2 regions of the Pantoea phytostimulans genome follow, and region 2 is predicted to be linked to the other one. Evidence: predicted binding sites of a transcription regulator. Region 2 holds the regulator's gene; the other holds the start of a gene.
The links. Region 2 encodes CRP, which controls carbon source genes, mostly activating them, when cyclic AMP is high. Its sites were predicted from a motif close to ATGTGANNNNNNTCACAT; they were not measured.

Region 1 (14,737 bases), 1.7 Mb from region 2:
CTTTGGCTTTCTGCATTCAACAGGCGCAGCGTTGGCTGCTCCACGCCGTACTGGCGACAAAATAGCTGCCAGATAGCATGTTGCGTCATCTCTTTGCCGTGGCGATCGGTTTCACGCTGTACGCATCCACTGAAATCCTGCTGCAAGGCGCGCGGTAACTGCAAACCGTGATTCTGCTCCAGCAACCAGGCCGCACCGCTTTTACCCGATTGGCTATTCACCCGGATCACCGCTTCATAGCTGCAACCTATATCGGCGGGATCCAGCGGCAGATAAGGCATTTGCCAAACGGTCTCGGCGTTTTGTCTGCGGATGGCGAACCCTTTTTTGATCGCATCCTGATGCGAGCCGGAAAAAGCGGTAAATACCAATTCACCGGCGTAAGGATGACGCGGATGCACTGGCAGCTGATTGCAGGCGGTCACCACTTCAATCACCTCATTCATCTGGCTGAAATCGAGCTGTGGCGCAACACCTTGCGTGTAGAGATTCAACGCCAGCGTAATCAAATCGACGTTACCGGTGCGCTCGCCGTTACCGAACAAGCAGCCTTCAACCCGATCTGCACCCGCCAGCAGAGCCAATTCGGCGCAAGCTACGCCGGTACCGCGATCGTTATGCGGATGCACGCTGATACAGACATCCTGACGGCGACTAAAGTGACGACAGAAATATTCAATCTGATCGGCGTAGACATTCGGCGTGTTCACTTCAACGGTCGCCGGCAGGTTGATTATCATCGGACGTTCTGCGCACGGCTGCCATATTTCCGCAACGGCTTCACAAATTTCCAGTGCAAATTCTGGCTCGGTAAAACAGAAGGTCTCGGGCGAATACTCAAAGGTCCAGTCGGTTGCGGGTTGCGCTTCGCAGCCCGTTCGAATTTGACGCGCGCCTGCGGTAGCCAGCGCAATAATCTCCGCTTTGCTCTGCTTGAAAACCCGCTCGCGGAACAGTGGCGCGGTGGCGTTATACATATGAATAATGGCGCGCGGCGCATCCTGCAACGCAGCAAAGGTGCGCTCAATCAGATCCTGACGTGCCTGGGTTAATACCTGCAAAGTAACGTCGGCAGGCACACGCGCCTGTTCAATTAAGTCACGGACAAAGTCAAAATCGGTTTGCGATGCGGAGGGAAACGCGACCTCGATCTCCTTAAAGCCACAGCGCAGCAGCAGATCCCAAAATTGCAGCTTACGTGCGCGGTCCATCGGCTCTGCCAGCGCTTGATTGCCATCGCGCAGATCGGTTGAAAGCCAGCGCGGTGCGTGCGTCAAACGGCGTGAAGGCCATTGGCGATCGGGCAGGGCGATAACCGGCTGCGGGCGATATTTACTCTCGGGTTGGGTCAGCATCGTATTCTCCTCATTAAGTGCCTTTAGTCTGGACCGAACGCCGTGTCTGAATCGCCTGCAAAACTGACAACCCATCGCGCAAAAGTGACAATCGCATATACCGTAAATGGCAAACCTCATGAGGAATCGGCATCGCTGAAATTCTCGTCGCAGTTTAGGCTGAAGCTCTTTTGCACGATGAGAATCAATAATGAAAAAACAGGTAATTGTCCTCAGTGTATTGCTGGCGGGCACCCCATCAGCGCAGGCGGTGACGCTGCGCATTGCCGATCAAAAAGGGAATATGCATGCCGAGATGGAAGCGGCGAATCAGCTGCAAAATCTGGCTTACAAGATTGAATGGGCAGAGTTTCCTGCTGCCGCGCCACTGGCCGAAGCCTTGAATGCTGGAGCCGTTGACGCCGGGATTATTGGCGATGCACCGCTGCTGTTTTCGGTGGCAGCGGGCTCGCAGGTCAAAGCGGTGGCGGTTAGCAAATCAGTGCCGGTCGGCCTGGCACTGCTGGTGCGTCCCGATTCTCCGGTTAAAAATGCCGCCGAGCTTAAAGGTAAAAGCATCGCTACCGGACGTGGCTCTATCGGTCATTTCCTTGCCCTGAAAGCGCTTGAACAAGCGGGGATCAGCGACAAAGAGGTGACATGGCGCTTTTTGACACCTTCCGATGCGCGCATCGCGCTGGAGAGTCATTCGGTTGATGCCTGGTCAACCTGGGATCCTTATACGGCGTTAGCCGAAGTGACACACAGCGGGCGCGTACTGATAAACGGCAAAGGCTTATCAACGGGCAACAGCTTTTTAGCAGCGACCGATGCGGCGCTGGCGGATCCCGAAAAGCAGGCGGCATTGCAGGATTACGTTAATCGCCTGGCTGCTGCCGATCGCTGGGCGAATAAAAATGTGAAAGCTTATTCGCAAACGTTGGCGAAAATTATTGGTTTCCCGGCTGAAGCCGCAGAAAAATCGTTTTCGCGCCGCCAGTCGCACTGGCAGGCCATCGACGATGCCACTGTCCAACAACAGCAAGAAACCGCTGATTTTTATACCAAATATGGGTTAATTAAGAAAAAATTAGATGTGAAACCGACCTTTTACCACGGTTTGAGCGTGGCGCAAACCGGCTAGCCGACCTTAAAGCAATACGTGCGCTGCGGTTTGGCTAACCCGCAGCGCACGCGTAGCATGGCGCGATGTTTTACAATCCTGAATCCTCTATGCTGACTTTCGACGGTCATAACGACTTACTCCTTAATCTGTGGCTCCACCATCGCGAAGCACCTGCCGCGGCCTTCTTTGACGGCATTGAGCGCGGTCATCTCGACTTTCCACGTATGCAGCAGGGCGGTTTTGGTGGTGGCCTGTTCGCTATCTTCATCCCGCCGCAAAACTACATCGCTAAAATGGTGCCGCAGCAGGCAGATCATCCTTATCAGCCGCTGGAGATCATGTGGCAGCAGCTCGATATTTTGCAGCAGATTGCCGATGCCTCTGGCGGGCGAGCCAAAATTTGCCGCACCGCAACTGAGATTGCGCAGTGCCGCGAACAAGGCGTGCTGGCGATGGTGGCACATATCGAAGGCGCAGATGCGCTGGATGGCGAAGGTGAATTGCTGGCGGCATTCTACGCAGCAGGCGTGCGCAGTATAGGGCCGTTCTGGAACTTGCCTAACCGTTTTGGTACGGGCGTTAGCGGCAGTTTTCCCGCTTCACCCGATACCGGGCCGGGGTTGACGGTGGCAGGCGAAACGTTGATCCAGCAGGCGAATGCGCTGCGGATGATGATTGATGTATCGCACATGAATGAAAAAGCGTTCTGGGACACCGCGCGGATCTCTACCGCTCCGCTCGTCGCCAGCCATTCCAACGCTCATGCGTTATGCGCTCAGCCGCGTAATCTAACCGATGCGCAGTTGGGCGCGATTCGCGACAGCGGCGGTGTTGTCGGGATCAACTTTGGTAACGCCTTCTTACGGCCAGACGGTAAACGTGACAGCGACACCCCTTTGGCAGAAATTGTTAAGCATTGTGATCATTTGCTAAGGACAATGGGCAGCGATCATGTGGCGTTGGGGTCCGATTTTGACGGCATATCCACGCCCGATGCGTTAGGCGATGTCAGTGGATTACCCAAGCTGTTCGCCACTCTGCGCGATGCAGGCTATGATCAGGCATTGTTAGAAAAGCTGGCGTGGGGAAACTGGCAGCGCGTTTTACACGCGACCTGGCAGCGATAACAATTTCCTTACGTCTTGCGGGTTGATCTCGTCGCAGCATTGGCGCAACATCTGTCGGCAAAATTGTGATGGGGATCGCATTTGAGTCCCTGCCGCAACTGTTTCAGACAGATAATCATCTGTTCATTACTTTATGAGGAAGAGAATTATGTGGAAAAAACCAGCATTTGTTGATTTGCGTTTAGGTCTGGAAGTGACGCTGTACATCTCCAACCGTTAATGTTTATGCCCGCCACTCGTGCGGGCATTTTTATCCGTCATACTTCAAGCTGCAGATGCATTGGCTGAACGCGCTCCCGGTCATTGACGTGAGTCAGCGCTTGGGAAAAGGCCGTTACCGTCCGCATGCAACGTGAATTATTCAGGATATTATTTCAACACGTGGTTTTCCTTCATGTTTATTAAAGTCCTCGGATCGGCCGCCGGTGGCGGATTTCCTCAGTGGAACTGCAACTGTGCCAATTGTCACGGCGTGCGTAATGGCACTATTCAGGCCCAACCACGTACCCAATCCTCAATCATCCTGAGTGATAATGGCGAAGACTGGGTGCTGTGTAACGCCTCGCCAGATATCAGCCAGCAGATCCTCCATACCCCAGAATTAACTAAAAAGGGCGTTCTGCGCGGCACGAATATTGGCGGCATCATCCTTACAGACAGCCAAATCGACCACACTACCGGTTTGCTGAGCCTGCGAGAAGGCTGCCCGCATCAGGTATGGTGTACGCCAGAAGTGCATAACGATCTCACCAGCGGTTTTCCGATTTTCACTATGCTGAAACACTGGAACGGCGGCTTGCAGCATCGTCCCATTGCGCCGCTGAACACCTTTAGCGTGGATGTGTGTCCCGACCTGCAATTCACGGCTATCCCTATTTTAAGCAACGCGCCGCCTTATTCGCCGTACCGCGATCGCCCGTTGCCGGGTCATAACGTGGCGCTGTTCATTAAAAACCGCGCCAATGGTCAAACCCTGCTGTATGCGCCGGGCCTCGGTGAACCTGATGACGTAATTTTGCCGTGGTTAAAACAGGCCGATTGCCTGCTGATCGACGGCACCGTCTGGCAAGATGATGAACTGCTTGCCACGGGTGTGGGTAAAAACACCGGCAAAGCGATGGGGCATCTGGCGCTGGCAGAAGAGCAAGGTTTGATGGCGCTGCTGGCGTCGTTACCGGCCAAACGCAAAATTCTTATTCACATTAACAACACCAACCCGATCCTTAATGAGCAATCACCCCAACGACAGTTCCTGACGCAACAGGGCATTGAGGTGAGCTGGGACGGGATGGCGATCCACCTTCAGGACTAAATCATGCAGATCACTGAAACGCTGTCGCCACAGGCTTTTGAGCAGGCGCTGCGCGACAAAGGCGCCTATTACCATATCCATCATCCTTACCATATCGCCATGCACAACGGTCAGGCGACGCGCGAGCAAATTCAGGGATGGGTAGCAAACCGCTTCTATTATCAAACCAATATTCCGCTGAAAGATGCAGCGATCATGGCGAACTGCCCGGACCCGGCCACGCGTCGTAAATGGGTGCAGCGTATTCTTGACCACGACGGCAGCAACGGCGAAGAGGGCGGCATCGAAGCCTGGTTGCGTCTGGGTGAAGCGGTGGGCATGAATCGCGAAGCGCTGCTGTCAGAGCAGCACGTGCTGCCCGGCGTGCGTTTCGCGGTCGATGCTTACGTTAACTTTGCCCGTCGCGCCAACTGGCAAGAAGCGGCATGCAGTTCGTTAACGGAACTCTTTGCTCCGCAGATCCACCAGTCGCGCCTCGACAGTTGGCCGCAGCACTATCCGTGGATCAAAGAAGAGGGATATTTCTACTTCCGCAACCGTCTGGGCCAGGCGAACCGCGATGTTGAGCATGGTTTGGCGCTGGCGCTGGAATTCTGCACCACACCAGAAAAACAGAACCGCATGCTGGAAATTTTGCAGTTTAAGCTCGATATTTTATGGACGATGCTGGATGCCATGACCATGGCCTATGAACTTAAGCGTCCGCCTTATCACACCGTCACCGACAAGGCGGCGTGGCACACCACTCGACTGGTATAAATGATGAATGACAACACTATCGCCGCGTTTCGTCGCGGCTATCGTATGCAGTGGGAAGCCGCGCAGGATAGCCATGTGGTGCTTTATCCTGAAGGCATGGCCAAGCTGAATGAAACCGCTGTCGCGATCCTGGAGCTGGTCGATGGCAAGCAAGATATTGCAGCCATTATTGCCACGCTTGATGCGCGTTTCCCGGAAGCGGGTGGCGTTGGCGCGGACGTAAAAGAATTCCTGCAATCAGCCTATGAACAGAAGTGGATACAATTCCGTGAACCCGCTTAAACCCGGCGTCAATCCGCCGCTATGGCTACTGGCGGAGCTGACTTATCGCTGCCCGCTGCAGTGTCCGTACTGCTCGAATCCGCTGGATTTCGCTCAGCAAGAAAAAGAGCTCACCACCGATCAGTGGATTGAGGTGTTTCGTCAGGCGCGTGCCATGGGCAGTGTGCAGCTGGGCTTTTCCGGCGGTGAGCCGCTGGTACGTAAAGATCTGCCTGAGCTGATCCGTGCCGCCCGTGATTTAGGTTTCTATACCAATCTGATCACCTCTGGCATTGGCCTGACGCACAACAAACTGGATGCGTTTGCTGACGCCGGGCTTGATCATATCCAGATCAGCTTTCAGGCCAGCGATGAAACGCTGAACGCCGCACTGGCAGGGTCGAAAAAAGCCTTTCAGCAGAAGCTGGAGATGGCAAAAGCGGTGAAAGCGCACGGCTATCCGATGGTGCTGAACTTTGTTTTGCATCGCCATAACATCGACCAGATCGACAAAATCATCGATCTCTGCATTGAGCTGGAAGCGGATGATGTTGAACTCGCCACCTGCCAGTTTTATGGCTGGGCACAGCTCAATCGCGAAGGTTTATTGCCCACGCGTGAGCAAATTGCGCGGGCAGAAGGCGTCGTTAACGACTATCGCCAGCGCATGAGTAAAAGCGGTAATTTGACCAATCTACTGTTTGTTACTCCCGACTATTACGAAGAGCGACCGAAAGGCTGCATGGGCGGCTGGGGTGCGATCTTCCTCAGCGTAACGCCGGAAGGCACCGCGCTGCCGTGCCACAGCGCGCGCCAGCTGCCGGTTGAGTTTCCTTCGGTGCTTGAGCAGAGCCTGGATGACATTTGGTATAACTCGTTTGGTTTTAATCGTTATCGCGGTTACGACTGGATGCCGGAGCCTTGCCGCTCTTGCGATGAAAAAGAGAAGGATTACGGCGGCTGCCGTTGTCAGGCTTACATGCTTACCGGCAATGCGGACAACGCCGATCCGGTTTGCAGCAAATCGCCGCATCACGGCAAAATTCTTGAAGCCCGTCGCGAAGCGGATTGCAGTGATATCAAAATTGGTCAATTGCAATTCCGTAACCGCAGCAATTCTCAGCTGATTTATAAGTCACGTAACATCTGATGATTCGCCGCCTGAACCTGAATGGATTAGCCGTGACGCTGGTGCATCAACCTGATGCGCGCGATGCGGCAGCGTTGATACAGGTTAAGGCGGGCAGTCATGACGAACCGGATCGCTGGCCAGGTTTAGCGCACTTGCTGGAGCATTTACTGTTTACCGGTAGTCAGCGCTGGCCCGATCGCGATCGGTTGATGAGCTGGATTCAGGCTAACGGCGGACGTGTTAATGCCACCACGCTGGCGCGGCACAGCGCCTATTTTTTTGAAATCACAGCGGCTCGATTTGGGGATGGATTAGCGCGGTTGCACGATATGCTCTGCGCGCCCTTGTTTGAAACTGCGGCGATCAAACAGGAAATGGCCGTCATTGATGCTGAATATCGCTTACTTCAGCATCACGTGCCTGCGCAGGCTGAGGCGGCGCTGTTTAGCCTGGTCGCTGAGCCACACACATTTCATCGCTTTCAAATAGGTAGCGCCGATGCCTTTGGCGCTAACGTTGTCGCGTTGCAGCAGGCGCTGCGTGATTTTCATCAGCGTTTTTACGTTGCCAGTAACCTGCAGCTTTGGCTGCAGGGACCACAATCGTTAGATGACCTGGCGCATCTGGCGCAGCGATTTGCTGAAACGCTGCCGCAAGGTCAGGTTCAACTCACTATACCGCCACTGCAATTACTCCCTGAAATGAAGCCGCACGCCATGCTGAGCGAAGGCGTAGCCCAATACTGGCATTCGTGGATCTTAGATGCTCAATGGAGTGACAACGTCACGCTATTGCGTGAGTTTTTACTGGATGATGCGCCCGGCGGTTTAATGGCATCTTTGCGCCAGCGCGGTATTGCCAGCGAAATCGAATTGAAGTGGCTTTATCAATCGGATAAGCAGCTTTGGCTGGTGGCGATTTTCACCACCGAGCAGCCCGATCGGCTGAGTCAAAGCGTGCAACACGCTTTACAGGCTATCGGGGAAACCTGTGAAGAACAGCAGATGCATTATCTGCAACTGGCGCAGCAGCGTTTTAACGCGCTGTCACCGCTGGAGCAGCTGCGTCAGCGCGTGTTGGGTTTTGCGCCAGCCGAGCCGAAAAGGTTTCACGCTTTTATCGCGGCATTACAGGCTGCGCCTTCCGCTACGCTATTTTGCTCGAATGCCGTTTATTCAAATAAAGCGCTGGGCGAAAGCGTCAAAACCCAAGGGTTTGAGCTTAGCTTAGCGCCGCGAGAAACAGCACCACAGCGTCAATCTGCTGTTACCGCTTTCGCTTTTTATCCGCTAAAAACCGAACTCATCTGCTCGCCACTGCCAACCGCTGCCGTGACATTGTTGCACCTTGCGTCAGACAAAGCAGCAACCCTGATTCTGCGCCCTGAATTTTTCAGTAATCTTTCCGAGTCTGGTGAGGCGTGCGCGAAGCGACTGCGCCCGCTGTTTGCCACGTTGCGTCATGTAGGTGGCGGCGGTGAATGGAGGGAAGCGCAGGGCGTTTGGCAGTTGACTCTTCGCCTGCCGGATAACCAGAAGCTTGCGGACTGGGCGCTGGAACAGGTTGCTGATGCGCTCGCGGATAATCGTTCTGGTAGTGATCCGCAGCAACCTGAAAGCATCGCCATTCGTGAGTTGCTGAAGAGGTTGCCTCAGCACTTAACTTCTGCAAGTAGCCCGACCTGCTGGCGGGCCGTGCTGTGCGGGGGAAGTGAAGCTCTGCACCATGTCATTGCACGGCGCTTAGCCACGTTTTCACTGCCCGTTAATCCACTGCTGCGCAGTGCCCCTTTGTCTTCACGCAGTGGTGTGTCGCGCATTGATCATCCTGGTCGCGATAACGCGTTGTTACTGTTTATCCCCCTGGATCAACGACACCCGCTCGCGGCACTCCGTGCTTTAGCGCAGATCTATGAACCGCGTTTTTTCCAGCGTTTACGGGTGGAACAGCAGATCGGTTACGTGGTGAGTAGCCGTTATTTACGTAGCGCGGATCACGACGGCGTACTGTTTGCGCTGCAATCACCCAACCTTAGCGTCGGTAGGTTGTTACAGCATTGCAAAAGATTCTTACGCTCGTTGGACAATGAGATCGCTACACTGGATATCGAAGCATTAAAAACGCAGCTCCGTGTTGATGAGAGCAATGCGGCCTTAACGGCATTGCGAAGGGAGCAGGGTTTGCACGATATGACGCAAACAAGCATTGATGCGCTGACGTTAGGCGATCTGCAACAGTTGCATACTCGCTTAACGAATCAGCGTCGCCGCTGGCGGGTGCTTTTTACAGCTGGACGTTAATGTGATAGTCACGCTGCGATATTGCTGAATTTATTTGAAAAATATCAGCAAATCTCTTCACTGTTTATTCCTGCCATATTAGACGACACTCCTAATGAATCTGTTTTTTAATAAGGAATATCGTGTGAAAAACGTTAAGCGCATTGCGCTGCCACTGTTAGCTGTTGCCAGTCTGTATGTCCCTTTCTCGCAGGCGGAAGCCATGCATTATCAGCTCAATCCTGAGCACACTTCGGTTATTGCGACCTGGACACACTTTGGTTTTTCACATCCAACCGCCGATATCCCTGACTCAACGGGTTCGCTGGTGTTTGACAAAGATCATCCTGAGCAATCACGCGTAGACGTTACGCTGCCGGTGAGCAAAATCGACAGCCATGTTGCGGCGCTGACCAAAGAATTTAAAGGCGCGGAATACTTCGACGTGGCTAAATATCCTAATGCGACTTTCCATAGCACCAAAGTGGTGGCGAAAGGCGACAATAAATTTGATGTAGAAGGTAATCTGACGCTGAAAGGCATCACTAAACCGGTTACGCTGCATGCCACGCTGAATCAGCAAGCGATGCACCCGATGGTGAAGAAGCAGGCAATTGGTTTTGATGCCACCGGCACTATTAAGCGTTCTGATTTCAAGCTGGATAAGTATGTCCCTGCGGTGAGCGATGAGATCACGCTGACGATTTCGACTGAAGCTTACGGTAAGTAAGTCGCCGTTTGCTTTAGGGCAAACGACCTCATCTGCGCGCTGGCCCCCATCCCGGCCTTCCCCCGCGAAGCGGAGGAAGGAGACGCTGCCAAATGCAGCTACAGAGTTAGCATAGGGCAGCATCTTCCTCCCCCATGTATGGGGGAGGATTGAGGTGGGGGACAAACGACCTCGCACTTAAGAGGATTGAGGTGGGGGCCAGCCAGCTACTCTTGCCTTCAGCCCCAATACTTTTTCTTACTGGTTTTGCCAATTCCCGGATTACAGCTATTGGTCGGATCCAACTGACGCCAGTGCTGCTCATGCTCACAGGATGCGTGGTATAAATGCCCGACATTATGCTCCGCCGGATATTTCGCGCCGCGCTGCTCCAACACCTCAATCACCGCCGCTTTAAACGCTTTCGCATCTACGCCAGGTTTTAGCACGTAATCCTGATGATTGACGAAGCAGAAGAAATGCCCACAGCAAGAATCCACCTGAACCTGGTCAGCCAGATGATCCGGCAACACCAGCCGCCAGCTCTCGTCGTTGCGGCGCAGAGCCACATCAAACGCCACTAACCGCTCATCCGGGTTATAGCCAAGATAATCGCAATACGAAATAGTGCAGCCGCCCACGCCAAAACGCACCAGAAACGCATCCGCGGCTTCGCGTGCGTTACAGAGGAAAAACTCGCCGTTTTGATCGCGGAAGAAATTTTCCAGCAACTGCTGCAGTTCCGCCGTTTGCTGCGCCTCAACTTTAATCATCAAATGATGTTCAAAGCGTGCGTGGTAATCAAGAATGCGCGGCGCAACGAAGCGCGGTGTGACCTGATTAAAAAATTGCAGCATTTTATCGATGCTGTTTCTGGGTAGAAATTTGAGATGACTGACGCGCACATCCCACTTGGCTTTCCTGGCCATCAAGCCGGGCAGTGCCTGTGCGCCCAGCTTGCCGATCGCCAGATACATGTGCTTGCTGTAACGCACCGTTAAATCAAACGCGTTGCGATGGATATATTCAGCCTGTAACGGTAATTCGTGCATGTTCGCCAATAAATAACGGCGCAGCGCTACCAGCGCTTTCTCATCTGGGGTGCCGATATAAAATGTATCGCTTTTCTGGCTGGCTTCAAACGTCGGCAGACGCACGGCAAACACCACCACTTTGCCTGCGCTGCCCGAACTTTCATGCAGGTAACGCATGTCGCCATTAAAGCGAGAAGGGCTGTCAGCCTGCGTATCGCGCAGCTGATCGGCGTAATCGTCAGCCCAGATTTTACCGTCCCAGTCAGGCTGATCGCCGGTGGTAAATTCCTGTTGTTCAAGACGACGCAGCATCTCTTCCGGCGTATCGCCTAACGCAATGCCGAGATGATTGATCATCTCCAGCCGACCGTCGTCATGAATACGCGCAAAAAGCGATTTTTCTGTGAATGCCGGGCCACGTCGAATCAGAGAGCCGCCGGAGTTATTGCAAATACCGCCAATCACCGACGCCCCAATGCAGGACGATCCGATCACTGAATGCGGCTCGCGTCCCAACGGTTTTAAAGTGTTCTCCAGTTCGGTCAATGTGGAGCCAGGGAAGGCGATCACCTGACGCGATTGATCGATAACCTGCACGCCTTTTAACAGCCGCGTACTGACAATGACGACATTGCGATCATAATCATTGCCGTCCGGCGTCGAGCCGCCCGTCACGCCAGTATTGGCAGCCTGCATTAAGATAATGGCATCGTTTGCAACGCAAACTTGTAGCGTTTGCCACAGTTGCCACAGCGTTTGTGGCAGAACAACGGCAAAGGCTTCGCCACGTCCAACCCGGAATCCTTTGGTATACCAGGCTTTATCATCCTGATGGGTCAATACCTGTTTAGCGCCGACCACCTCACCCAGTTGGCGGAGCATTTCCTGCGAGGACGTCATGATTTCTCTTCTGAAGTGAATAAACGCCTTATTGGACAGGCTGACCTTGGGGCAAGTCAATCATTGATCGGCGCTAAATTAGGTTTTAGGCACTATTTACACCTGCTGTTTTTAATTATGAGGGCGGATAATAAATTGGATAAATAAGCGACTGAACCGCTGAAAATGAGGTGAAAATCACAAATTTGAATTGTGCTGTTAAAGCGAAAAAAGAGAAAGCACGTGTTAAAAAATCGCGCGAAGTCATTAATGGTTAATCTATTGATGTGTAATGTTTTTTTATTATTTAACCTGAGATTCATATTGTGATAATCATCACATAAATCAGTCATGAAAACCTGGTGTCAACGCTCTGCATTTAAAAATTCCTGTCATTAATGTGATCTTCATTGCAAATACAAAGCTCTTATCCCGCAACAATGATTTCCAGACGCAATACAGCCAATGGAGTGTCCAATATGAGAATTGGGATGGTGATCAGCGGCGGTGATGTCACCGGTATTAATAATTTTATTTTCCAAATGGGTCGGATGGCGCAAGCGGATATGGTGTTATTTAACGGCGGCATACCGGGTTTATTAGCCAATCGTCACCAGGACGTGTCCCAACGCGACTTAATGGATTTTTCAATCGCCTCAATTCCGGTCATGCAGTCTGGCAGGACCGATAAAAAATTAGTGCGCAGCGAATATGAATTAATTGCGCGCCAGCTGAAGTCGCTACGCATTGATGTATTAGTGATGGCGGGTGGCGATGGTTCACTGCAATTTTTGCATACACTCAGTGAATTTGGCGTTAATTGTTTTGGCGTCGGTATGACCATCGATAATGACGTGTTTGGCAGTGATTACACCATCGGATTTTCTACGGCTTGCGAACAAGTTTTAAAAGAAGTGGCGAAATTGCGGAATACTGGCCGCGCGTTAACCGGTCGCGTTTTTATGGTGGAATTGCTGGGTGGCTATTGCGGGGAATTAACGTTGCAATCCGCGATTAAATCCAATGCGGATTTTGCGCTGATTCCAGAATGCCAAATCCCCACGCTGCAGTTGGCTGAGCGTATTACGCAGCGACTGGCCGCGCAGAACAGCGTGGTGATCCTCTGTTCAGAAGGTTACACCCGCGAATATTCTCCTGGTTTTCAAGGGGCGATCGATACCCTGATTAAACAGCTTGAACCGATGATTGGCGTGCGTATTCGCAAAACCATTATCGGTTACGGTCTGCGTAATGGTGATCCTACCTGTGAAGAGATTTACCAAGGCACCATTATGGCCAGTGAAGTGGTTCGTTGTATTCAATCTGGAATGCGGAATAAAGCGGTCATTATTAATGGCAGCAATAAACCGATTCCCATTGATTTAATAAGCATGAAGAAACGCTTGGTCGATATTGAAGGGCACCATTATAAACTCGCTAAACAACTGAATATCTTGTGAGGAGAACACCATGCTGAAAATTTTATGTGTTTGTGGTTGCGGTCTGGGATCCAGTTTTGCAATTGAGATGAGCGCTAAATCGGTATTAAAGAAACTGGAAATTGAAGCGGATATTGATCACACCACAATATCTGAAGCCAACGCCTTTAAATCCGACATCATTCTGACGCAAAAAGCCTTTGCTGATGTATTGAATGCCGACGCCAGCCCGGAACAGATTAAACGCGTCATTATTCTCAATAAGCTCACCGATAAAACGGAAATTGAGGAGAAGCTCGTGGCGTTTTTAAAAGAACACAACATGAAGGTTCCTAGCCATGAATAGTGTGATTGATTTCCTGGTAAAAGACTTATTAGGGCAGGCATCAATTCTGATCGCCTTTATTGCCCTGATTGGTCTGCTGCTGCAAAAAAAATCTGCAGGGAAGGTGGTGGAAGGCACCTTTAAAACCCTGCTGGGGTTCTTAATTATGATGGCCGGTATTAATATCATTGTCGGCACATTAACCTTCCTGAACACCATATTTACGCACGGCTTTGGCATGCAGGGTTATATCACCGATGTGGCTGCCATCGCCGGGTTAGCGAACCGCGAACTGGGTTCTGAAGTGGCACTGACCTTGCTGGTGATTTTCATCGTCAACATTATCATTGCGCGCATTACCCCGTTCAAATATATCTTCCTGACCGGACAAGCGTTGTTGTGGATGGCCACAATTGGCGCTGTCATCGGTTATAAAGCGGGGCTGACAGGCTTACCTCTGATCCTTACTGGCGGCATTTTTGGCGGCATCATGGCCGTGGTTATGCCTGCGCTGGCACAACCGGTGGTACGACGTATTACGGATTCTGACGATGTCGCGCTCGGTCACTTCTGCACCATTGGCTATCTGGTGACGGCGGCGGTGGCGAAAGTGGTCGGCAAAGGATCGCGCTCAACCGAAGACCTCAAGCTGCCAGACAACTTCAAGTTTCTGCAAGACACTTACTTAGCGATGGCGGTGGTGATGGTGCCGATGTACCTGATTCCGGCTGTCGCCGCAGGCCCGGCATTTATCGCGCAATACAGCAACGGCATGAACTACCTGATGTATGCGTTTATGCAGTCTATCCAGTTCGTTGCTGGGGTGTTTGTGCTGTACAGCGGCGTGCGTCTCCTGCTTAACGAGTTAGTTCCTGCGTTTCGTGGCATCGCCATGCGTCTGGTACCTGATGCCAAACCGGCACTTGATTGCCCGGTGATGTTCCCGTATGCACCGAATGCCGTGATTGTTGGCTTCCTGGCCACCACGGTGGGCTCGGTGGTCGGCATGATCGTCTTCCCG
Region 2 (14,737 bases):
CGCATTATTATTGCGAGATCAACGTGCTGCATCCTTTCCGTGAGGGAAATGGCCGCGCGCAACGCATCTTCTTCGAACAGTTAGCGCTGCATGCAGGTTATTTGCTGGAGTGGGAAAAAATCGAGTCTGAAGCATGGAACGCTGCAAATCAGGCGGGTGCTTCCGGCGACCTCAAGCCGCTTGAGAAGGTCTTTACGAAAGTGGTGAGTGAGATAGCGTAACAGCTGTAGAATGGCGGCGCTTTTAACCACTCAGGATTGGTCATGCTGCTGCTCATCGACAACTACGACTCTTTCACCTGGAATCTCTACCAATACTTTTGCGAACTCGGCGCAGAAGTCAGCGTGGTGCGCAATGACGCCATCACGCTGGAAGAGATAGAGGCGCTGCCTTTGACGCATCTGGTGATTTCGCCCGGCCCTTGTACACCGGATGAATCGGGGATTTCGCTGGCGGCGATTCGCCATTTTGCCGGACGTATACCGATACTGGGCGTCTGTCTGGGTCATCAGGCTATCGCGCAAGCATATGGAGCCAAAGTGGTGCGCGCGCGTCAGGTGATGCACGGGAAAACCTCTGCCATTCAACACACCAGCTGCGGCGTGTTCCGCCATCTGAATAATCCCCTTACCGTAACGCGTTATCACTCTTTGATCGTCCAGCGTGATACGTTGCCAGACGAATTTGAGATTACCGCCTGGAGCCTGCGCGACGGGCAACCCGATGAAATTATGGGGTTCCGCCACAAAACCCTGGCGCTGGAAGGCGTACAGTTCCATCCAGAAAGCATTCTTAGCGAACAAGGGCATCAACTGCTGCGCAATTTCCTTGATCAGTAAAACACTGTTTGCCTTTGAATGATTTTTTATGCATATTTTGTGATTATTATTTCACATTGGCTCAACAAACAATCAAATGAGGTCGTCAATGGCAGCGGAAAAAATTGCGGTAACGCGGGAAACGTTCGATAACGTTATTTTGCCTGTTTATGCACCAGCGCAGTTTGTGCCGGTGAAAGGCAAAGGCAGTCGCGTATGGGACCAGCAAGGCAAAGAGTATATCGACTTTTCAGGCGGCATCGCGGTGACTGCGTTGGGCCACTGCCATCCGGCGCTGGTAGAAACGCTGAAAAGCCAGGGTGAAACGCTGTGGCATACCAGCAATGTTTTTACTAACGAACCGGCGCTGCGTCTTGCCAGCAAGTTAATCAACGCCACCTTTGCTGACCGCGTTTTTTTCGCCAACTCTGGCGCAGAAGCTAACGAAGCCGCCTTCAAGCTGGCGCGTTATTATGCCTATAAGCGTCATAGTCCTTTCAAAAGCAAAATCATCGCTTTCCACAATGCTTTTCATGGCCGCACGCTGTTTACCGTATCGGTTGGCGGGCAGCCGAAGTATTCCGATGGCTTTGGTCCAAAACCGGCGGATATTGTGCATGTGCCTTTCAACGATCTGGACGCTGTCAAAGCGGTGATTGACGATCACACCTGTGCCATCGTGGTTGAGCCGATCCAGGGTGAGGGCGGCGTGATGCCCGCCACGCCGGAATTTATGCAAGGCCTACGCGCATTGTGCGATCAACATCAGGCGCTGCTGGTGTTGGATGAAGTACAAAGCGGTATGGGTCGCAGCGGCAAGCTATTTGCCTATGAACATTATGGCGTGACGCCAGATATTCTGACCTCGGCCAAAGCGTTGGGCGGCGGTTTTCCGGTAAGCGCGATGCTGACCACCAATGAAATCGCGTCGACCATGGCGCCGGGCGTGCATGGCACCACTTACGGCGGTAATCCGCTGGCGTGCGCCATTGCCGAAACTGCGTTGGACATCATCAACACACCGGAAGTCCTGGACGGGGTTGAAACGCGTCGTCAGCAATATGTTGAAGCGCTGAAGGCTATTGATGCGAAGCACGATCTGTTCTCAGATATTCGCGGTAAAGGTTTGCTGATTGGCGCGGCGCTGAAACCGCAGCACGCAGGCAAAGCGCGAGACATCCTGAATGCTGCCGCAACAGAAGGTTTAATGATTTTGGTGGCTGGCACCGACGTGATTCGTTTTGCGCCATCGCTGGTGATCGAGCCCGCCGATATTGAAGAAGGCATGATGCGTTTCGCCAAAGCGGTAGAAAAGGTGCTTAACGCGTAACGCCTTTTCTCCGTGAATTAGCTTTTCCGCAAATGCCTCACCAGCCAGCGACCGTGTTGCGGGCGCTGGCTCCAGGCCAAAGACGAGATGGTATGCATCACGCTCAGATGGGCCTGAATGCGTTTAACATGCTGCTCTAACACCGTAATCGGGCCTTCGTTGATGTTCTCTGCGGCTTCCAACACGTTGGTCTGAGAACTGTTCCCGTCATACTCCAGCCGCTGCTGACAACGCTGCAAGGCAATTTCACACGACTGCAAATAGCTCTCCGCCAGTGAAGGGGGCAACATGGTATGTTCACGCGCCAGAATGGTCATGGCGTTAATGTGTTCAACGATGAACTGACTGTGTGTCACCCACATGCGCATATCTTTTAAATATTGCGAATTAAAACCCGGCTCCTGCATCGCCTGATTGAGCGAGTTGAACAAGGCGTTATGTGCCTGATTAACCAGCACCCGCTGATAAGCCAGTTTTTCAGCCGATTGTTCAGGCCCCAGCAACATGCGCAGCGCATCCTGGTAAGTTTCCAGCGCATCATGCGCATTTTGACGCAATAAACCGCTCTGCCATTGTGGCCACAGCCACACCATACCGCCAAAGGCGATCAGGCAGCCCATTATGGTATCCATCAGGCGCGGCAGCAGAAATTGCGCGCCATTCAGTGACAGCAACTGCAACGAATAAACCGCTGTGACGGTAAAACCAATCGTTGCCCAACCATAAAACTGGCGAGTGAAGACATAACTGATAAAAGTAATGGCCAGCATGATCAACAGCACCAGCGATTCCGGGACGGCGAAGCGCAGCGTGGCGGCCGCAATCACCAATCCAGCAAAAGTACCCAGCGCACGGTGCTGAATACGAACCCGCGTGGCGCTGTAACTGTTCTGGCTGACGAACATAATGGTCATCAAAATCCAGTAGGGTTTGGGGATATTGAAAAACATCGCCAACGCGCTGCCAAACATTAGCATCACAGAAAACCGTCCGGCGGTGCGCAGTGCGGCGGATCTGAATCTTAGGTAGCTACGCAACGCAGACAGAAGCGGGAGGCGACGTTGGCGATCGGCCATTAAGTCACGTTGATAGAGCGGCTTTTGCGTACGTAACACGCGGGCGATGCGGTTGAAATGGTAAAGACAAAAATTGCCGACCGGGTTATCGGGATGCTGGCGCGTAATTTTTTCCAGTGCGCCCAGCTGCTTATCCATTGAGAAACGATCGGGAAGCTGGTGATAAAGGATATTGTCAGCTAAGACGCGCAGCCGTGCAGAAATGGTTTTAGCGTTCCAGCGGATCACCGCTTCGGCATGGCTTTGCTCAACCAGCTTTTGCACTTCTTCCGGCTGATGCAGACTGACCGAAATATGCTCCTGTAAATCCAACGCAACTTGAAAAGCCCGCTTCAGGCGTTTATGGGTTTCATCACCGTTGGCAGACAGCATATGCATCTGCTGATAGCAGATATTAATCAAATCCACTGCTTTTTGCTGACGCGCCAGCAGAGGTGGCAGCGCCTTTTCAGGATCGGTGAGTTGTGTCAGCAAGGTGTATTTCGCGTCGCAATAATTTGCCAGCTCGCGATAGACCAGACTCAGGCTTTCACGCATTGGTTGCTCTTTCCACAACCAAAACCAGAACCAGTTAAACAGGCCATACCACAGCGTACCGCCAATGTAGAGCAGCGGCGGAACCCAGACAGGCATGTGCCCCATCAGGCTTAAGGTGAAGATAGAGGCGATCAGCGCGCCGGGCAGTAAACGCCCGTGAAGTGGACTGATCTCACCCGTTACACCCAGCAAAAGCGGCACGACAAACAGAATCGCGGGCAGGGGAATGCCTTTCAGCGTGAGCCACTGAATAAGAAAGCTGCCAAGTGCAAACAGGCCGCCGCCAACGATCAGGCGTTTGAAGAAGCGCTTGTGGGGCGTATCAAGGCCAGCAATATTGCAGCAAGCGGGAACCAATGAGAACAGCAGACCTTTTTGCAGATCGCCAAACAGCCAGCCGAGCGCAACGGGCACGCAAAGGACCAGCGTTTGCCGCAGGGCATAATTGATCTCAGGATGATAAATGATTCGACGCCACATCAGCTCAGCGCAAATAATAACGGCGTGATGTTGCCATCACGCCGGGAGTGACAGGAATTAGCGGGTGCCGTAAACGACGATGGTTTTGCCGTGTGCTGAGATCAGGTTCTGATCCTCCAGCATCTTCAAAATACGGCCCACGGTTTCACGTGAACAACCAACAATTTGGCCAATTTCCTGACGAGTAATTTTAATTTGCATGCCGTCGGGATGCGTCATGGCGTCTGGCTGTTTGGCCAGATTAAGCAGTGTTTGTGCAATGCGTCCAGTCACGTCGAGGAAAGCGAGGTTACCCACTTTTTCTGACGTTACCTGTAAGCGACGCGCCATCTGCGACGACAGTCGCATCAAAATATCCGGGTTTACCTGAATCAACTGACGGAATTTCTTGTAAGAAATTTCCGCCACTTCGCACGCGGTTTTCGCACGTACCCAAGCGCTGCGTTCCTGACCTTCTTCAAACAGGCCAAGCTCGCCGATAAAATCGCCTTGATTCAGATAGGAGAGAATCATCTCTTTGCCTTCTTCATCTTTGATCAGAACCGCAACGGAACCTTTCACGATGTAGTAAAGCGTTTCAGCTTTTTCACCTTGGTGAATCAGCGTACTTTTGGATGGATATTTGTGAATATGGCAATGGGACAGGAACCATTCGAGTGTAGGGTCTGTTTGCGGTTTGCCGAGAACCATTCGCTATTATCCTCTGTTGTAATCGTGCCCAAAATACAGGGGACAGTTTCCCTGTCAGGCGATGAAAGCGTAAAGCATTTTCCATTTTGGAAATTATTCGGGCTGCATTTGGCGCAGTGCGCTTAATTCTTCCCGGCTCCGTCATCGAGTGACGAAAAATATTTTCAGCTCTGTTTGTAGCACAGCTTTTGCCGACTGTCTTGTGTTGTCTCGCTTCAGCAAAGTGCGGATTTCTCTGGATTGCTGTTTACCAGGTGAAAGCGTACTCTGGCGGCAAATCAGCATATTCTGGGAGCTAAATCATGCAGGCAAGAGTGAAATGGGTTGAAGGTCTAACGTTTCTTGGTGAATCCTCTTCTGGTCATCAGGTTTTGATGGACGGCAACGCCGGCGATAAAGCCCCTAGCCCAATGGAAATGGTGTTGATGGCAGCGGGCGGTTGCAGCGCGATTGATGTGGTCACCATTTTGCAGAAAGGCCGCAATGATGTAGTGGATTGCGAGGTGAAGCTGACGTCCGAACGTCGCGAAGAAGCGCCGCGTATTTTTACGCATATTAATTTGCACTTTATTGTCAGCGGCAAAGCGCTGGCTGACAAAGCGGTTGCACGTGCTGTCGATCTTTCGGCTGAGAAGTATTGCTCAGTCGCGATCATGTTGGGTAAAGGGGTAGAAATGACCCACAGCTATGAAGTGAAAGAACGGTAATTGCTGGAGGCCGACTCTCGGCCTCTCTATCCATCATTTTTCAAATTGCTGGTGCGTTGACTGCCCGCATTCACCGGTAACATCTACTTTAATCAGCTCATCAGGATTCATTCGTTGCCATCTTCCTGCGATTCGAATTATTTAGGGTAGATATTTATTCAATCCGCTTACCTTCCATTAATCGTTTTACCAATGGCCCCATAATCAACTCCATCGCTAATCCCATCTTGCCGCCCGGCACCACCAGCGTATTAATGTGCGAAATGAACGATCCCTGTAGCATCGCCAGCAGATAAGGAAAATCGATATCTTCCAACGCCTGAAAATGGATCACCACAAAGCTCTCATCCAGCGACGGAATGGTGCGTGCGGCAAACGGGTTTGACGTGTCTACGGTAGGAACGCGCTGGAAGTTAATATGCGTGCGGGAAAACTGTGGGGTAATGAAATTGATGTAATCCTCCATTGAACGCACCACTGAATCCATCACCGCTTCACGTGAATGCCCGCGCTCGCTGGTATCACGCACCAGCTTCTGAATCCATTCCAGATTCACAATCGGCACTACGCCAACCAGTAAATCGACGTTTTCAGCCACATTGTGTTGCGCTGTCATAACGCCGCCGTGCAGGCCTTCGTAAAATAAAATATCCGTATTCGACGGCAGCGGCTGCCAGGGTGTAAACGTGCCGGGCACTTGATTCCACGGCACCGCTTCATCATAGGTATGCAGATATTTGCGCGACTCACCCTGACCACTTTTACCGTATTCGATAAAAGAGTGTTCTAGCAGGCCGAAGTCATTGGCTTCGGGACCGAAATAGCTGACATGACGTCCAAGATCGCGCGCTTTGCGGATCGCCATGTCCATTTCCGGGCGGGTAAAGCGGTGAAAACTGTCGCCTTCAAGCTCTGCCGCGTGCAGATCCAGCTGCTGAAAAATCTTACGAAAGGCGAGGCTGGTGGTGGTGGTTCCGGCTCCGCTGGAGCCGGTCACCGCGATAATTGGATGCCGAGCAGACATAAAAAAACTCCCTGTGAGGTCGGGCGAAGAGCATTGTTAGCATGAATTTCTCGTTAGCGCATTAGCTGCGAAATTCATTGCGCGGCATGATATTTACCGTTTCATGCAGTTCAGACCACACCAGCACAACATCGCCACGCTCAAGCTGGCGGCGTACATCAGCAACTTTGTCTTCCAGACTGCGCTCATGCTCGCCGTAGTCGGTACCTTCTCGCAGGACAAAGGTTTCAATCAGATTTTCGAGTGTTTCGGGCGAAACATCTTGCCAGGGAATAATCACGGGTTAGCAATCCAAAAAAGGGGAAATCCATTGCGGCACGCGCTGTTCCAGCCACAGTTGCGGTTGACGCAGCGTACCACCGACAAAACCAACATGGCCGCCATGTGACGTCAGCTGATAAGTAATAGTGGCAGATAATTGTTCTTTGCGCGGTATCACTTCATCGCTCATAAACGGATCGTCTTTGGCATGAATGATCAGCAGCGGTTTACGCACCGCCTTTAATAAAGGCAAAGCACTGGCACGACGATAATAGTCGCTGGCATCCGTAAAGCCGTGGGCACGTGCGGTGATCGCATCATCAAAATCACGTAAACGGCGCAACGCCTTCAATTGAGTTAAATCCACCGGCAGCGTTTCCGGCCAGGCAAGCAGCTTGCGTTCAGCGTTTTTCTTGAGTTGAGCGAGCAGGTAATATTGATAGAAGCGTGAGAAACCTCGCTCCAGCCGGAGGCTACAGGGCTCAAGCATCAGTGGGGCCGAAACGATTACGCCTGCATCCAGTGCGGCCTCGTTGCCTTGTTGACCCAGCAGACAGCCCAGCATATTACCGCCAAGCGAGAAACCAACCGCCACGGTGGGAACATGGCCCCAGCGCGCGCGTAACCAGTGCAGGAAAAAGCTGGCGTCGCCGGTTTCACCGGAGTGATAAATACGGTTCAGGCGATTTGGCTCGCCACTGCAACCGCGAAAATGCATGACCACCGCCAGCCAACCGCGCGCCTGACACATCTGCATCAAACCATGTACATAAGGGCTGGTAAAACTCCCCTCAAGGCCATGAAACAGAACCACGCGCGGCTTGTGCTGCGCTTGCTGCGGATCTTCACTCCACGCCAGATCAACAAAATCGCCATCCGGCAGATCGAGCCGCTGCCAGTGTGGCTGCAACGTTACATGGCGTCTGAGCAGGCGCGGCAGCACGGTTTGCAGATGCGGGTTGCGTAAGCCCGCGGGTGCGTTAAAACGTTCATCTGCACTGCCAGTAAATTTCATGTCGTAAAGGCTTGTCTGTTCCATATCACACTGTTAGCTTCGATAGGTTTTTTGCTTGATGGGGTGAGGAGCACCCGATTTTCATGGAACTGAGCCTTTTTTTATCGATGTTGGGTTTTCTCTGGGTCGCCGCGATCACGCCAGGCCCTAATAATATGTTACTCACCGCCTCGGGCGCCAATTTTGGCTTTATGCGCACCATTCCGCTGATGATTGGCATCATGATCGGCATGCAGGTCATGTTACTGATGGTGGCGTTCGGTGTGGGCGGCCTGATCGTGCTTTATCCTTCACTGCATTTATTCCTTAAGATTGCCGGTAGCCTCTATCTATTGTGGCTGGCATGGAAGATTGCGACCGCAGCTTATGAAAAACTGGAAACCGATGATGCACCCGCAGCACCCATGCCATTTTGGCAGGGCGGATTATTACAGTTAATCAATCCCAAAGCCTGGTTAATGGCGTTGGGCGCGGTAGCCAGCTTTAGTCTGGCGGGCGAGGCGTACCGCCATTCCGTGATGGCAATTAGCCTTGGCATGTTCATTGTGAATTTGCTGTCAGGGGTAATCTGGATGGGGTTTGGCGCGATGATTGGCCGCATCCTTCGCAGCCGCCGGGCTTGGACAATTTTCAACGTGGCAATGGGCGCATTAACCGCAGCCTGCGTGCTGTTGATCTGGCATTGAGTTAACTGGAAGCGCGTTCAACGCGCTTCCAGGGCAACACTTCCCGAATAATCGGCGCACGTGGATGGCGAATTTTTTCCAGCAGCAGCTGCACGCTGCGCGCGCCGAGCTGATACATCGGCTGTTCGATAGTGGTCAACGGCGGATTCAGGCTGCTGGTAAAAGGAATACCGTCAAAGCCCACAACGGCTAAATCTTCGGGTATCCGAAACCCGGCTTCCAGCGCGGTATGAATCACGCCAACCGCTAATACGTCAGAAACGGCAAACACCGCATCCGGTGGTTCCGGCTTCGTCATCAGTTCGCGTAACGCTTTGCTACCCGCTTCGCAGGAGATATTTTCGGCATAGGCCACGCCCATCCAATCCAAACCCAGTTCTTCAATCGCCTGGCGATACCCTTTTTCACGATGATGTGAGTAGAGATAGCGCATATCGCCGTTTACCAGCCCGATGCGTTTACGTCCTTTGCCTGCCAGATAATGCACGGTGTCACGTGCGGCACCAAGATGATCGATGGTGACAGAAGAAGCCTGAATCAGCGGATCGAATTCCGAACACTGCACCCAAGGCGCATTGCCGATGATGGTGTTGAGATCTTGTAAACCTGCCGCCGCATCCATAGTAATCACGCCATCCACTACTTTCCCGGTCAGCAAGGCCAGATAGGCCGCTTCGCGCTGCAGCTGTGAAGCCGAATGACAGAGCAAAATATGATAACCGTGGATTTCAGCCTCAGCTTCAATCCCCTGAACTACCCGTGAACAGAAGGGATTAGTGATGTCAGAAATTAACACCATTAACATATGGCTTTGTGACGTACGCAGTTGGCGCGCTAACAAATTTGGCTGATAAGCGCTGGCGGAAATAGCTGATAAGACCTTTTGGCGGGTAGCCGGTTTAACGCCGGGATGTTGGTTCAGAACCCTTGAAACGGTGGCTTTGGATACGCCAGCCAACTGAGCAACTTTCTCTATCGACATCGAACACAAAGCCCTTCATTCGCCAGCAAAAAAGAGGATATACCAATATCACAACCCGAATGTGAGCGCATAACCTATTTCCGCCTTTACGCTTTCTTAACGTTATCAACTGCAGTCTTGACTGCTTTTCTAATTGCATCCAGTGCATGAGTTTTGCGGATTTTGATCTAAGAACTTATTTCTATTAGGGATAATTTTTAATTCCTTCATGAAATTAAACGTCTCAGTGAAACTGCCTGCATCATAAAAACATCGGGGTGCAGCATCATGGTAGTAAAAGGACGATTGTCAATTTTAGCGGCGGCATTGGCGCTGCTGACTTTCCAGGCGGCAGCGGTAAACGTCACAGTGGCGTACCAGACTTCAGCGGAACCAGCCAAAGTTGCGCAGGCGGACAATACGTTTGCGAAAGAGAGCGGCGCAACGGTTGACTGGCGCAAATTCGACAGTGGTGCAGGCGTGTTGCGTGCACTCGCTTCGGGTGACGTACAAATCGGTAATATCGGTTCTAGCCCGCTAGCAGTTGCGGCGACGCAGCAGTTACCCATAGAAGCATTCCTGCTGGCCTCTCAGCTTGGAAATTCAGAAGCGTTCGTGGTGAAAAAAAGCATTACCAGCCCGAAAGACCTGATCGGTAAACGCATCGCTGTTCCTTTCATTTCAACGACGCATTACAGCTTGTTGGCCGCACTTAAGCATTGGGGCATCAAGCCTTCGCAGGTTCAGCTTGTTAACCTTCAACCGCCCGCCATTATTGCCGCCTGGCAGCGTGGTGATATTGATGGCGCTTACGTCTGGGCTCCCGCCGTTAACCAGCTGGAGAAAGAGGGCAAGGTGCTGACAGATTCTTCACAAGTGGGCAGCTGGGGCGCGCCAACCCTCGACGTTTGGGTGGTACGCAAAGACTTCGCCGAACAGCATCCCGATATCGTAACGGCTTTCGCCCGTAGTGCATTGGCAGCACAGAAACCTTACATCGATAACCCCGATGAATGGCTGAAACAGCCAGACAACCTGAGCAAGCTGTCTCGTCTGAGCGGCGTGCCGGAAGCGCAAGTTGCGGGATTGGTGAAAGGCAACACTTACCTCACAGCACAGCAGCAGGTTGAGCAGTTAGGCAAGCCGGTTAACAAGGCGATTGTCGATACCGCGCAGTTCCTGAAAGAGCAGGGCCGCGTGCCGCAGGCGGAGAGTGACTACAGCAGCTTCGTCACCACGCGTTTTGTTGCGCCGTTAGCTAAACCCTAAGTCACCTTGTAAGGAGTCACTATGCTACGCATCGCGCATCTTAATGCTCGTTACGCCGGACAACCCGCCTTGCAGGACATCAATCTGCAAGTGGATAAAAGCGAACTGCTGGTAGTGCTGGGCCCATCGGGTTGCGGCAAAACCACGCTGCTCAACCTGATTGCCGGTTTTCTTCCGGTTGAATCTGGCAGCATCACGTTGGAAGGCAAGACGATCAATGGCCCGGGCGCGGAGCGTGGCGTGGTATTCCAAAATGAAGGATTGCTGCCCTGGCGCAATGTTCTCGACAACGTTGCGTTTGGCTTACAGCTAGCCGGCATGGCGCGTCAGGAACGCGAAACTATTGCGCGCCGGTTGATCAAAAAAGTGGGACTGGAAGGCGCGGAAAAACGCCAGATTTGGCAGCTTTCCGGCGGACAGCGCCAGCGTGTAGGGATTGCGCGAGCCTTAGCTGCCGATCCACAACTGTTATTGCTGGACGAACCGTTTGGGGCACTTGACGCCTTTACCCGCGAACAGATGCAAACGTTGCTACTGACGCTGTGGCGCGACAGCGGCAAACAGATTCTGTTGATTACCCACGATATCGAAGAAGCCATTTTTCTCGCCAGCGAATTGATTCTGCTTTCACCGGGGCCGGGCCGCATTGTTGAGCGACTGCATCTTGATTTTGGACAGCGCTTTGCCAGCGGTGAAGCGTGCCGCAGTATCAAATCTGATCCAGCGTTCATTGCTCAACGCGAATATGTGCTGAGCCGCGTCTTTGCCCAGCGAGAGGCTTTTGTATGAGCGCCTTAATCAACGACAAAACCAGCGTGGCACGACGCCGCCTGCATTGGCCGCTCTCCATGCAACTCAGCCTGAGCTTGCTGAGTTTACTGACGCTGTTGCTGGTGTGGTGGGGCGTCACGGCGCTTGGCCTGATTGCGCCGCTGTTCTTGCCTTCACCGCAGCAGGTGCTGAGCAAGCTGTTCCTGATTGCCAGCGCCCAAGGATTTATGGACGCCACGCTGTGGCAGCATCTGGCCGCGAGCCTGACGCGCATGGTCATTGCTTTGCTGGCGGCGGCGGCAATCGGTATCCCGGTTGGCATTGCGATGGGGCTGAGTCCTGCAGTGCGTGGGTTACTCGATCCGCTAATAGAGCTTTATCGTCCGGTACCGCCGCTGGCGTATTTGCCGCTGATGGTGATCTGGTTTGGCATCGGCGAAACCTCGAAAATTTTGCTGATTTACCTGGCGATATTCGCGCCGGTTGCCCTGTCAACGCTGGCTGGCGTACGTAATGCGCAGCAGGTGCGTATTCGTGCCGCGCAAGCGCTCGGTGCCAGCCGTTGGCAAATCTTGCGCTGGGTTATTTTGCCTGGTGCGTTGCCAGAAATTCTTACCGGTCTGCGTATTGGCTTGGGTGTGGGCTGGTCAACGCTGGTGGCTGCTGAATTGATCGCTGCAACGCGTGGACTTGGTTTTATGGTGCAGTCAGCCGGAGAATTCCTCGCTACCGATGTGGTGCTGGCCGGAATTGCCGTGATTGCCGTGATTGCTTTTAGCTTAGAACTCGGGCTGCGTGCATTGCAGCGCCGCCTGACGCCCTGGAATGGAGAACAACAATGAACGAACGTCTGAATATCACTGCACTGGGCCCGAACATTGGTGCGCAGGTTGCTAACCTTGATTTAGCGCGTCCCTTAAGCGATGCGCAGTTTGAGCAGCTTTATCATGGCTTGCTGCGCCATCAGGTGCTTTTTTTACGCGATCAGGTGATTACCCCGGAGCAGCAGCGGGCACTGGCAATACGATTCGGCGATTTACATATTCATCCGGTTTATCCGCATGCTGAAGGCGTGGAAGAGATTATCGTGCTGGATACGCATCAGGATAATCCACCAGACAACGATAACTGGCATACCGACGTCACGTTTATCGATACGCCACCCGCGATTGCGATTTTAGCGTCAAAGGTGTTGCCGGAGTCTGGCGGCGATACGTTGTGGACCAGCGGCATTGCCGCCTATGAAGCGCTTTCTACGCCGCTTAAAACATTGCTGGCGGAATTGCATGCCGAACACGATTTCAAAAAATCGTTTCAGGAATTTAAATACCGCAAGAGTGAAGAAGAGCATCAGCGCTGGCAGCAAGCGGTGGCGAAGCATCCGCCGGTACAACACCCGGTGATTCGTACCCATCCGGTCAGCGGTAAAAAAGCGTTGTTCGTTAATGAAGGCTTTACTACGCGGATTGTTGATTTGAGTGAGAAAGAGAGCGAGGCGCTGTTAGGCTTTTTGTTTGCCCATGCGACTAAACCTGAGTTTCAGGTGCGCTGGCGCTGGCAGCCGAACGATGTCGCTATTTGGGATAATCGCGTAACACAGCATTATGCCAATGCGGATTATTATCCGGCGCGGCGGGTGATGCATCGGGCGACAGTGTTAGGCGATAAACCGGTTTGATTTTGCGGGCTGGATTCGAAGTTTGTGCCTCAGACAGTGCTGGCTGTCCCTCACCTCGGTCCTCTGCGCGCTGTCCCCCATCCCGGCCTTCCCCCGCTAAGCGGGGGAAGGAGACGCTGCCACATGCTGGTAAAGTGCTGCCGCATGCTGACACCGAATTCGCATGTTGCAGCATCTTCCTCCCCCATGTATGGGGGAGGACTGAGGCGGGGGACAAACGACCTCGCACTTGAGAGGATTGAGGTGGGGGACAAACGACCTCGCACGCAAAGCGTCTTAAATTGACGCCATCATCTGCTCTAACTTCTCTTGCGCATCAAGCCACGCCATTTCGACCTCTTCCAGCGCCGATTTACTCTCTGCCTGCTGCTGCAGCGCGGCGGTTAAATCGGCTTTGCGGCTTTGATCGTAAATAGCGCTGTCGGAAAGCTGCGCTTCAGCGTCAGCCAACTGGCTTTGCCATTTGCTCATCTGCTTTTCCAGCTTCTCGATCTCTTTACGCAGCGGCTGAGTTTGGCTACGCAATTCGGCATCACGGCGCTTTTGATCTTTACGCGACTGCGCGCTGTTGACGTTATCCTGCTTGGGCGCGCTATCTTGTTGCGCCTGCTGCTTCTGCAAATCACTCAACCATTGCTGGTAATCTTCCAGATCGCCCGGGAAAACATCAACTTTACCGTCATGAACTAAATAGAGATCGTCGGTGGTGGCGCGGAGCAGGTGACGATCGTGCGACACCACCACCAGCGCGCCTTCAAAGTCGATCAATGCTTCAGTCAGCGCTTGACGCATGTCTAAATCAAGGTGGTTGGTCGGTTCATCAAGCAACAGCAGGTTAGGGCGCTGCCAGACAATCAGTGCCAACACCAGACGCGCTTTTTCACCGCCAGAAAAGCGTTCAGTAATTTCACTGACTTTATCGCCCTGGAAACCAAAGCCGCCTAAATAATCACGCAACTGCTGTTCCAATACCTTGGGCGCAATGCGGGCGAGATGTTGCAATGGTGATTCATCGGCGCGCAAAAATTCCAACTGATGCTGAGCGAAGTAGCCCAGTTTGATGCCTTTTGCTAAACCAATCTGACCTTGAAGCGCATCCAGTTCGCCTGCCAATAGCTTAATCAGCGTTGATTTACCCGCGCCATTACGGCCCAGTAAACCGATGCGCGAACCCGGCACCAGGTTCAGTTTGATGGCGTCAAGAATGATGCGATCACCATAGCCGGCGGTGACTTTCTCCATTTTGAGTAATGGATTTGGCAAGCTTTCCGGTGGACGGAAACTGAAGGTGAACGGGTTATCCACGTGTGCAGGCGCAATCATCTCCATGCGTTCCAGCATTTTGATGCGGCTTTGCGCCTGTTTAGCTTTAGATGCTTTGGCGCGGAAGCGATCAATGTAGCTGTGTAAATGCGCCACCTTTTCTTGCTGGCT

Region 1: ACF2G4_RS04900 (6-phosphofructokinase) is a predicted target of CRP. The motif match lies at 12,277-12,294, and genes of this name have one in related genera.

The regions. Positions count from the first base shown of each region.
Region 1 covers NZ_CP173698.1:1,015,723-1,030,459, forward strand. The annotation lists gene leuA (2-isopropylmalate synthase) at 1-1,355, opposite strand, end outside; gene ACF2G4_RS04850 (ABC transporter substrate-binding protein) at 1,546-2,478, shown strand; gene ACF2G4_RS04855 (dipeptidase) at 2,568-3,587, shown strand; gene pqqA (pyrroloquinoline quinone precursor peptide PqqA) at 3,736-3,807, shown strand; gene pqqB (pyrroloquinoline quinone biosynthesis protein PqqB) at 3,982-4,899, shown strand; gene pqqC (pyrroloquinoline-quinone synthase PqqC) at 4,903-5,658, shown strand; gene pqqD (pyrroloquinoline quinone biosynthesis peptide chaperone PqqD) at 5,662-5,940, shown strand; gene pqqE (pyrroloquinoline quinone biosynthesis protein PqqE) at 5,903-7,069, shown strand; gene pqqF (pyrroloquinoline quinone biosynthesis protein PqqF) at 7,069-9,351, shown strand; gene ACF2G4_RS04890 (YceI family protein) at 9,446-10,060, shown strand; gene dld (D-lactate dehydrogenase) at 10,279-11,973, opposite strand; gene ACF2G4_RS04900 (6-phosphofructokinase) at 12,432-13,412, shown strand; gene ACF2G4_RS04905 (PTS sugar transporter subunit IIB) at 13,423-13,737, shown strand; gene ACF2G4_RS04910 (PTS sugar transporter subunit IIC) at 13,730-14,737, shown strand, end outside.
Region 2 covers NZ_CP173698.1:2,698,729-2,713,465, reverse strand. The annotation lists gene ACF2G4_RS12745 (putative adenosine monophosphate-protein transferase Fic) at 1-221, shown strand, start outside; gene ACF2G4_RS12740 (aminodeoxychorismate synthase component II) at 264-839, shown strand; gene ACF2G4_RS12735 (aspartate aminotransferase family protein) at 928-2,148, shown strand; gene ACF2G4_RS12730 (YccS/YhfK family putative transporter) at 2,166-4,241, opposite strand; gene crp (cAMP-activated global transcriptional regulator CRP) at 4,299-4,931, opposite strand; gene ACF2G4_RS12720 (OsmC family protein) at 5,234-5,638, shown strand; gene ACF2G4_RS12715 (phosphoribulokinase) at 5,793-6,662, opposite strand; gene ACF2G4_RS12710 (YheU family protein) at 6,724-6,942, opposite strand; gene ACF2G4_RS12705 (hydrolase) at 6,946-7,962, opposite strand; gene ACF2G4_RS12700 (LysE family translocator) at 8,022-8,624, shown strand; gene ACF2G4_RS12695 (LacI family DNA-binding transcriptional regulator) at 8,626-9,606, opposite strand; gene tauA (taurine ABC transporter substrate-binding protein) at 9,874-10,854, shown strand; gene tauB (taurine ABC transporter ATP-binding subunit) at 10,876-11,643, shown strand; gene tauC (taurine ABC transporter permease TauC) at 11,640-12,467, shown strand; gene tauD (taurine dioxygenase) at 12,464-13,303, shown strand; gene ACF2G4_RS12670 (ABC transporter ATP-binding protein) at 13,580-14,737, opposite strand, start outside.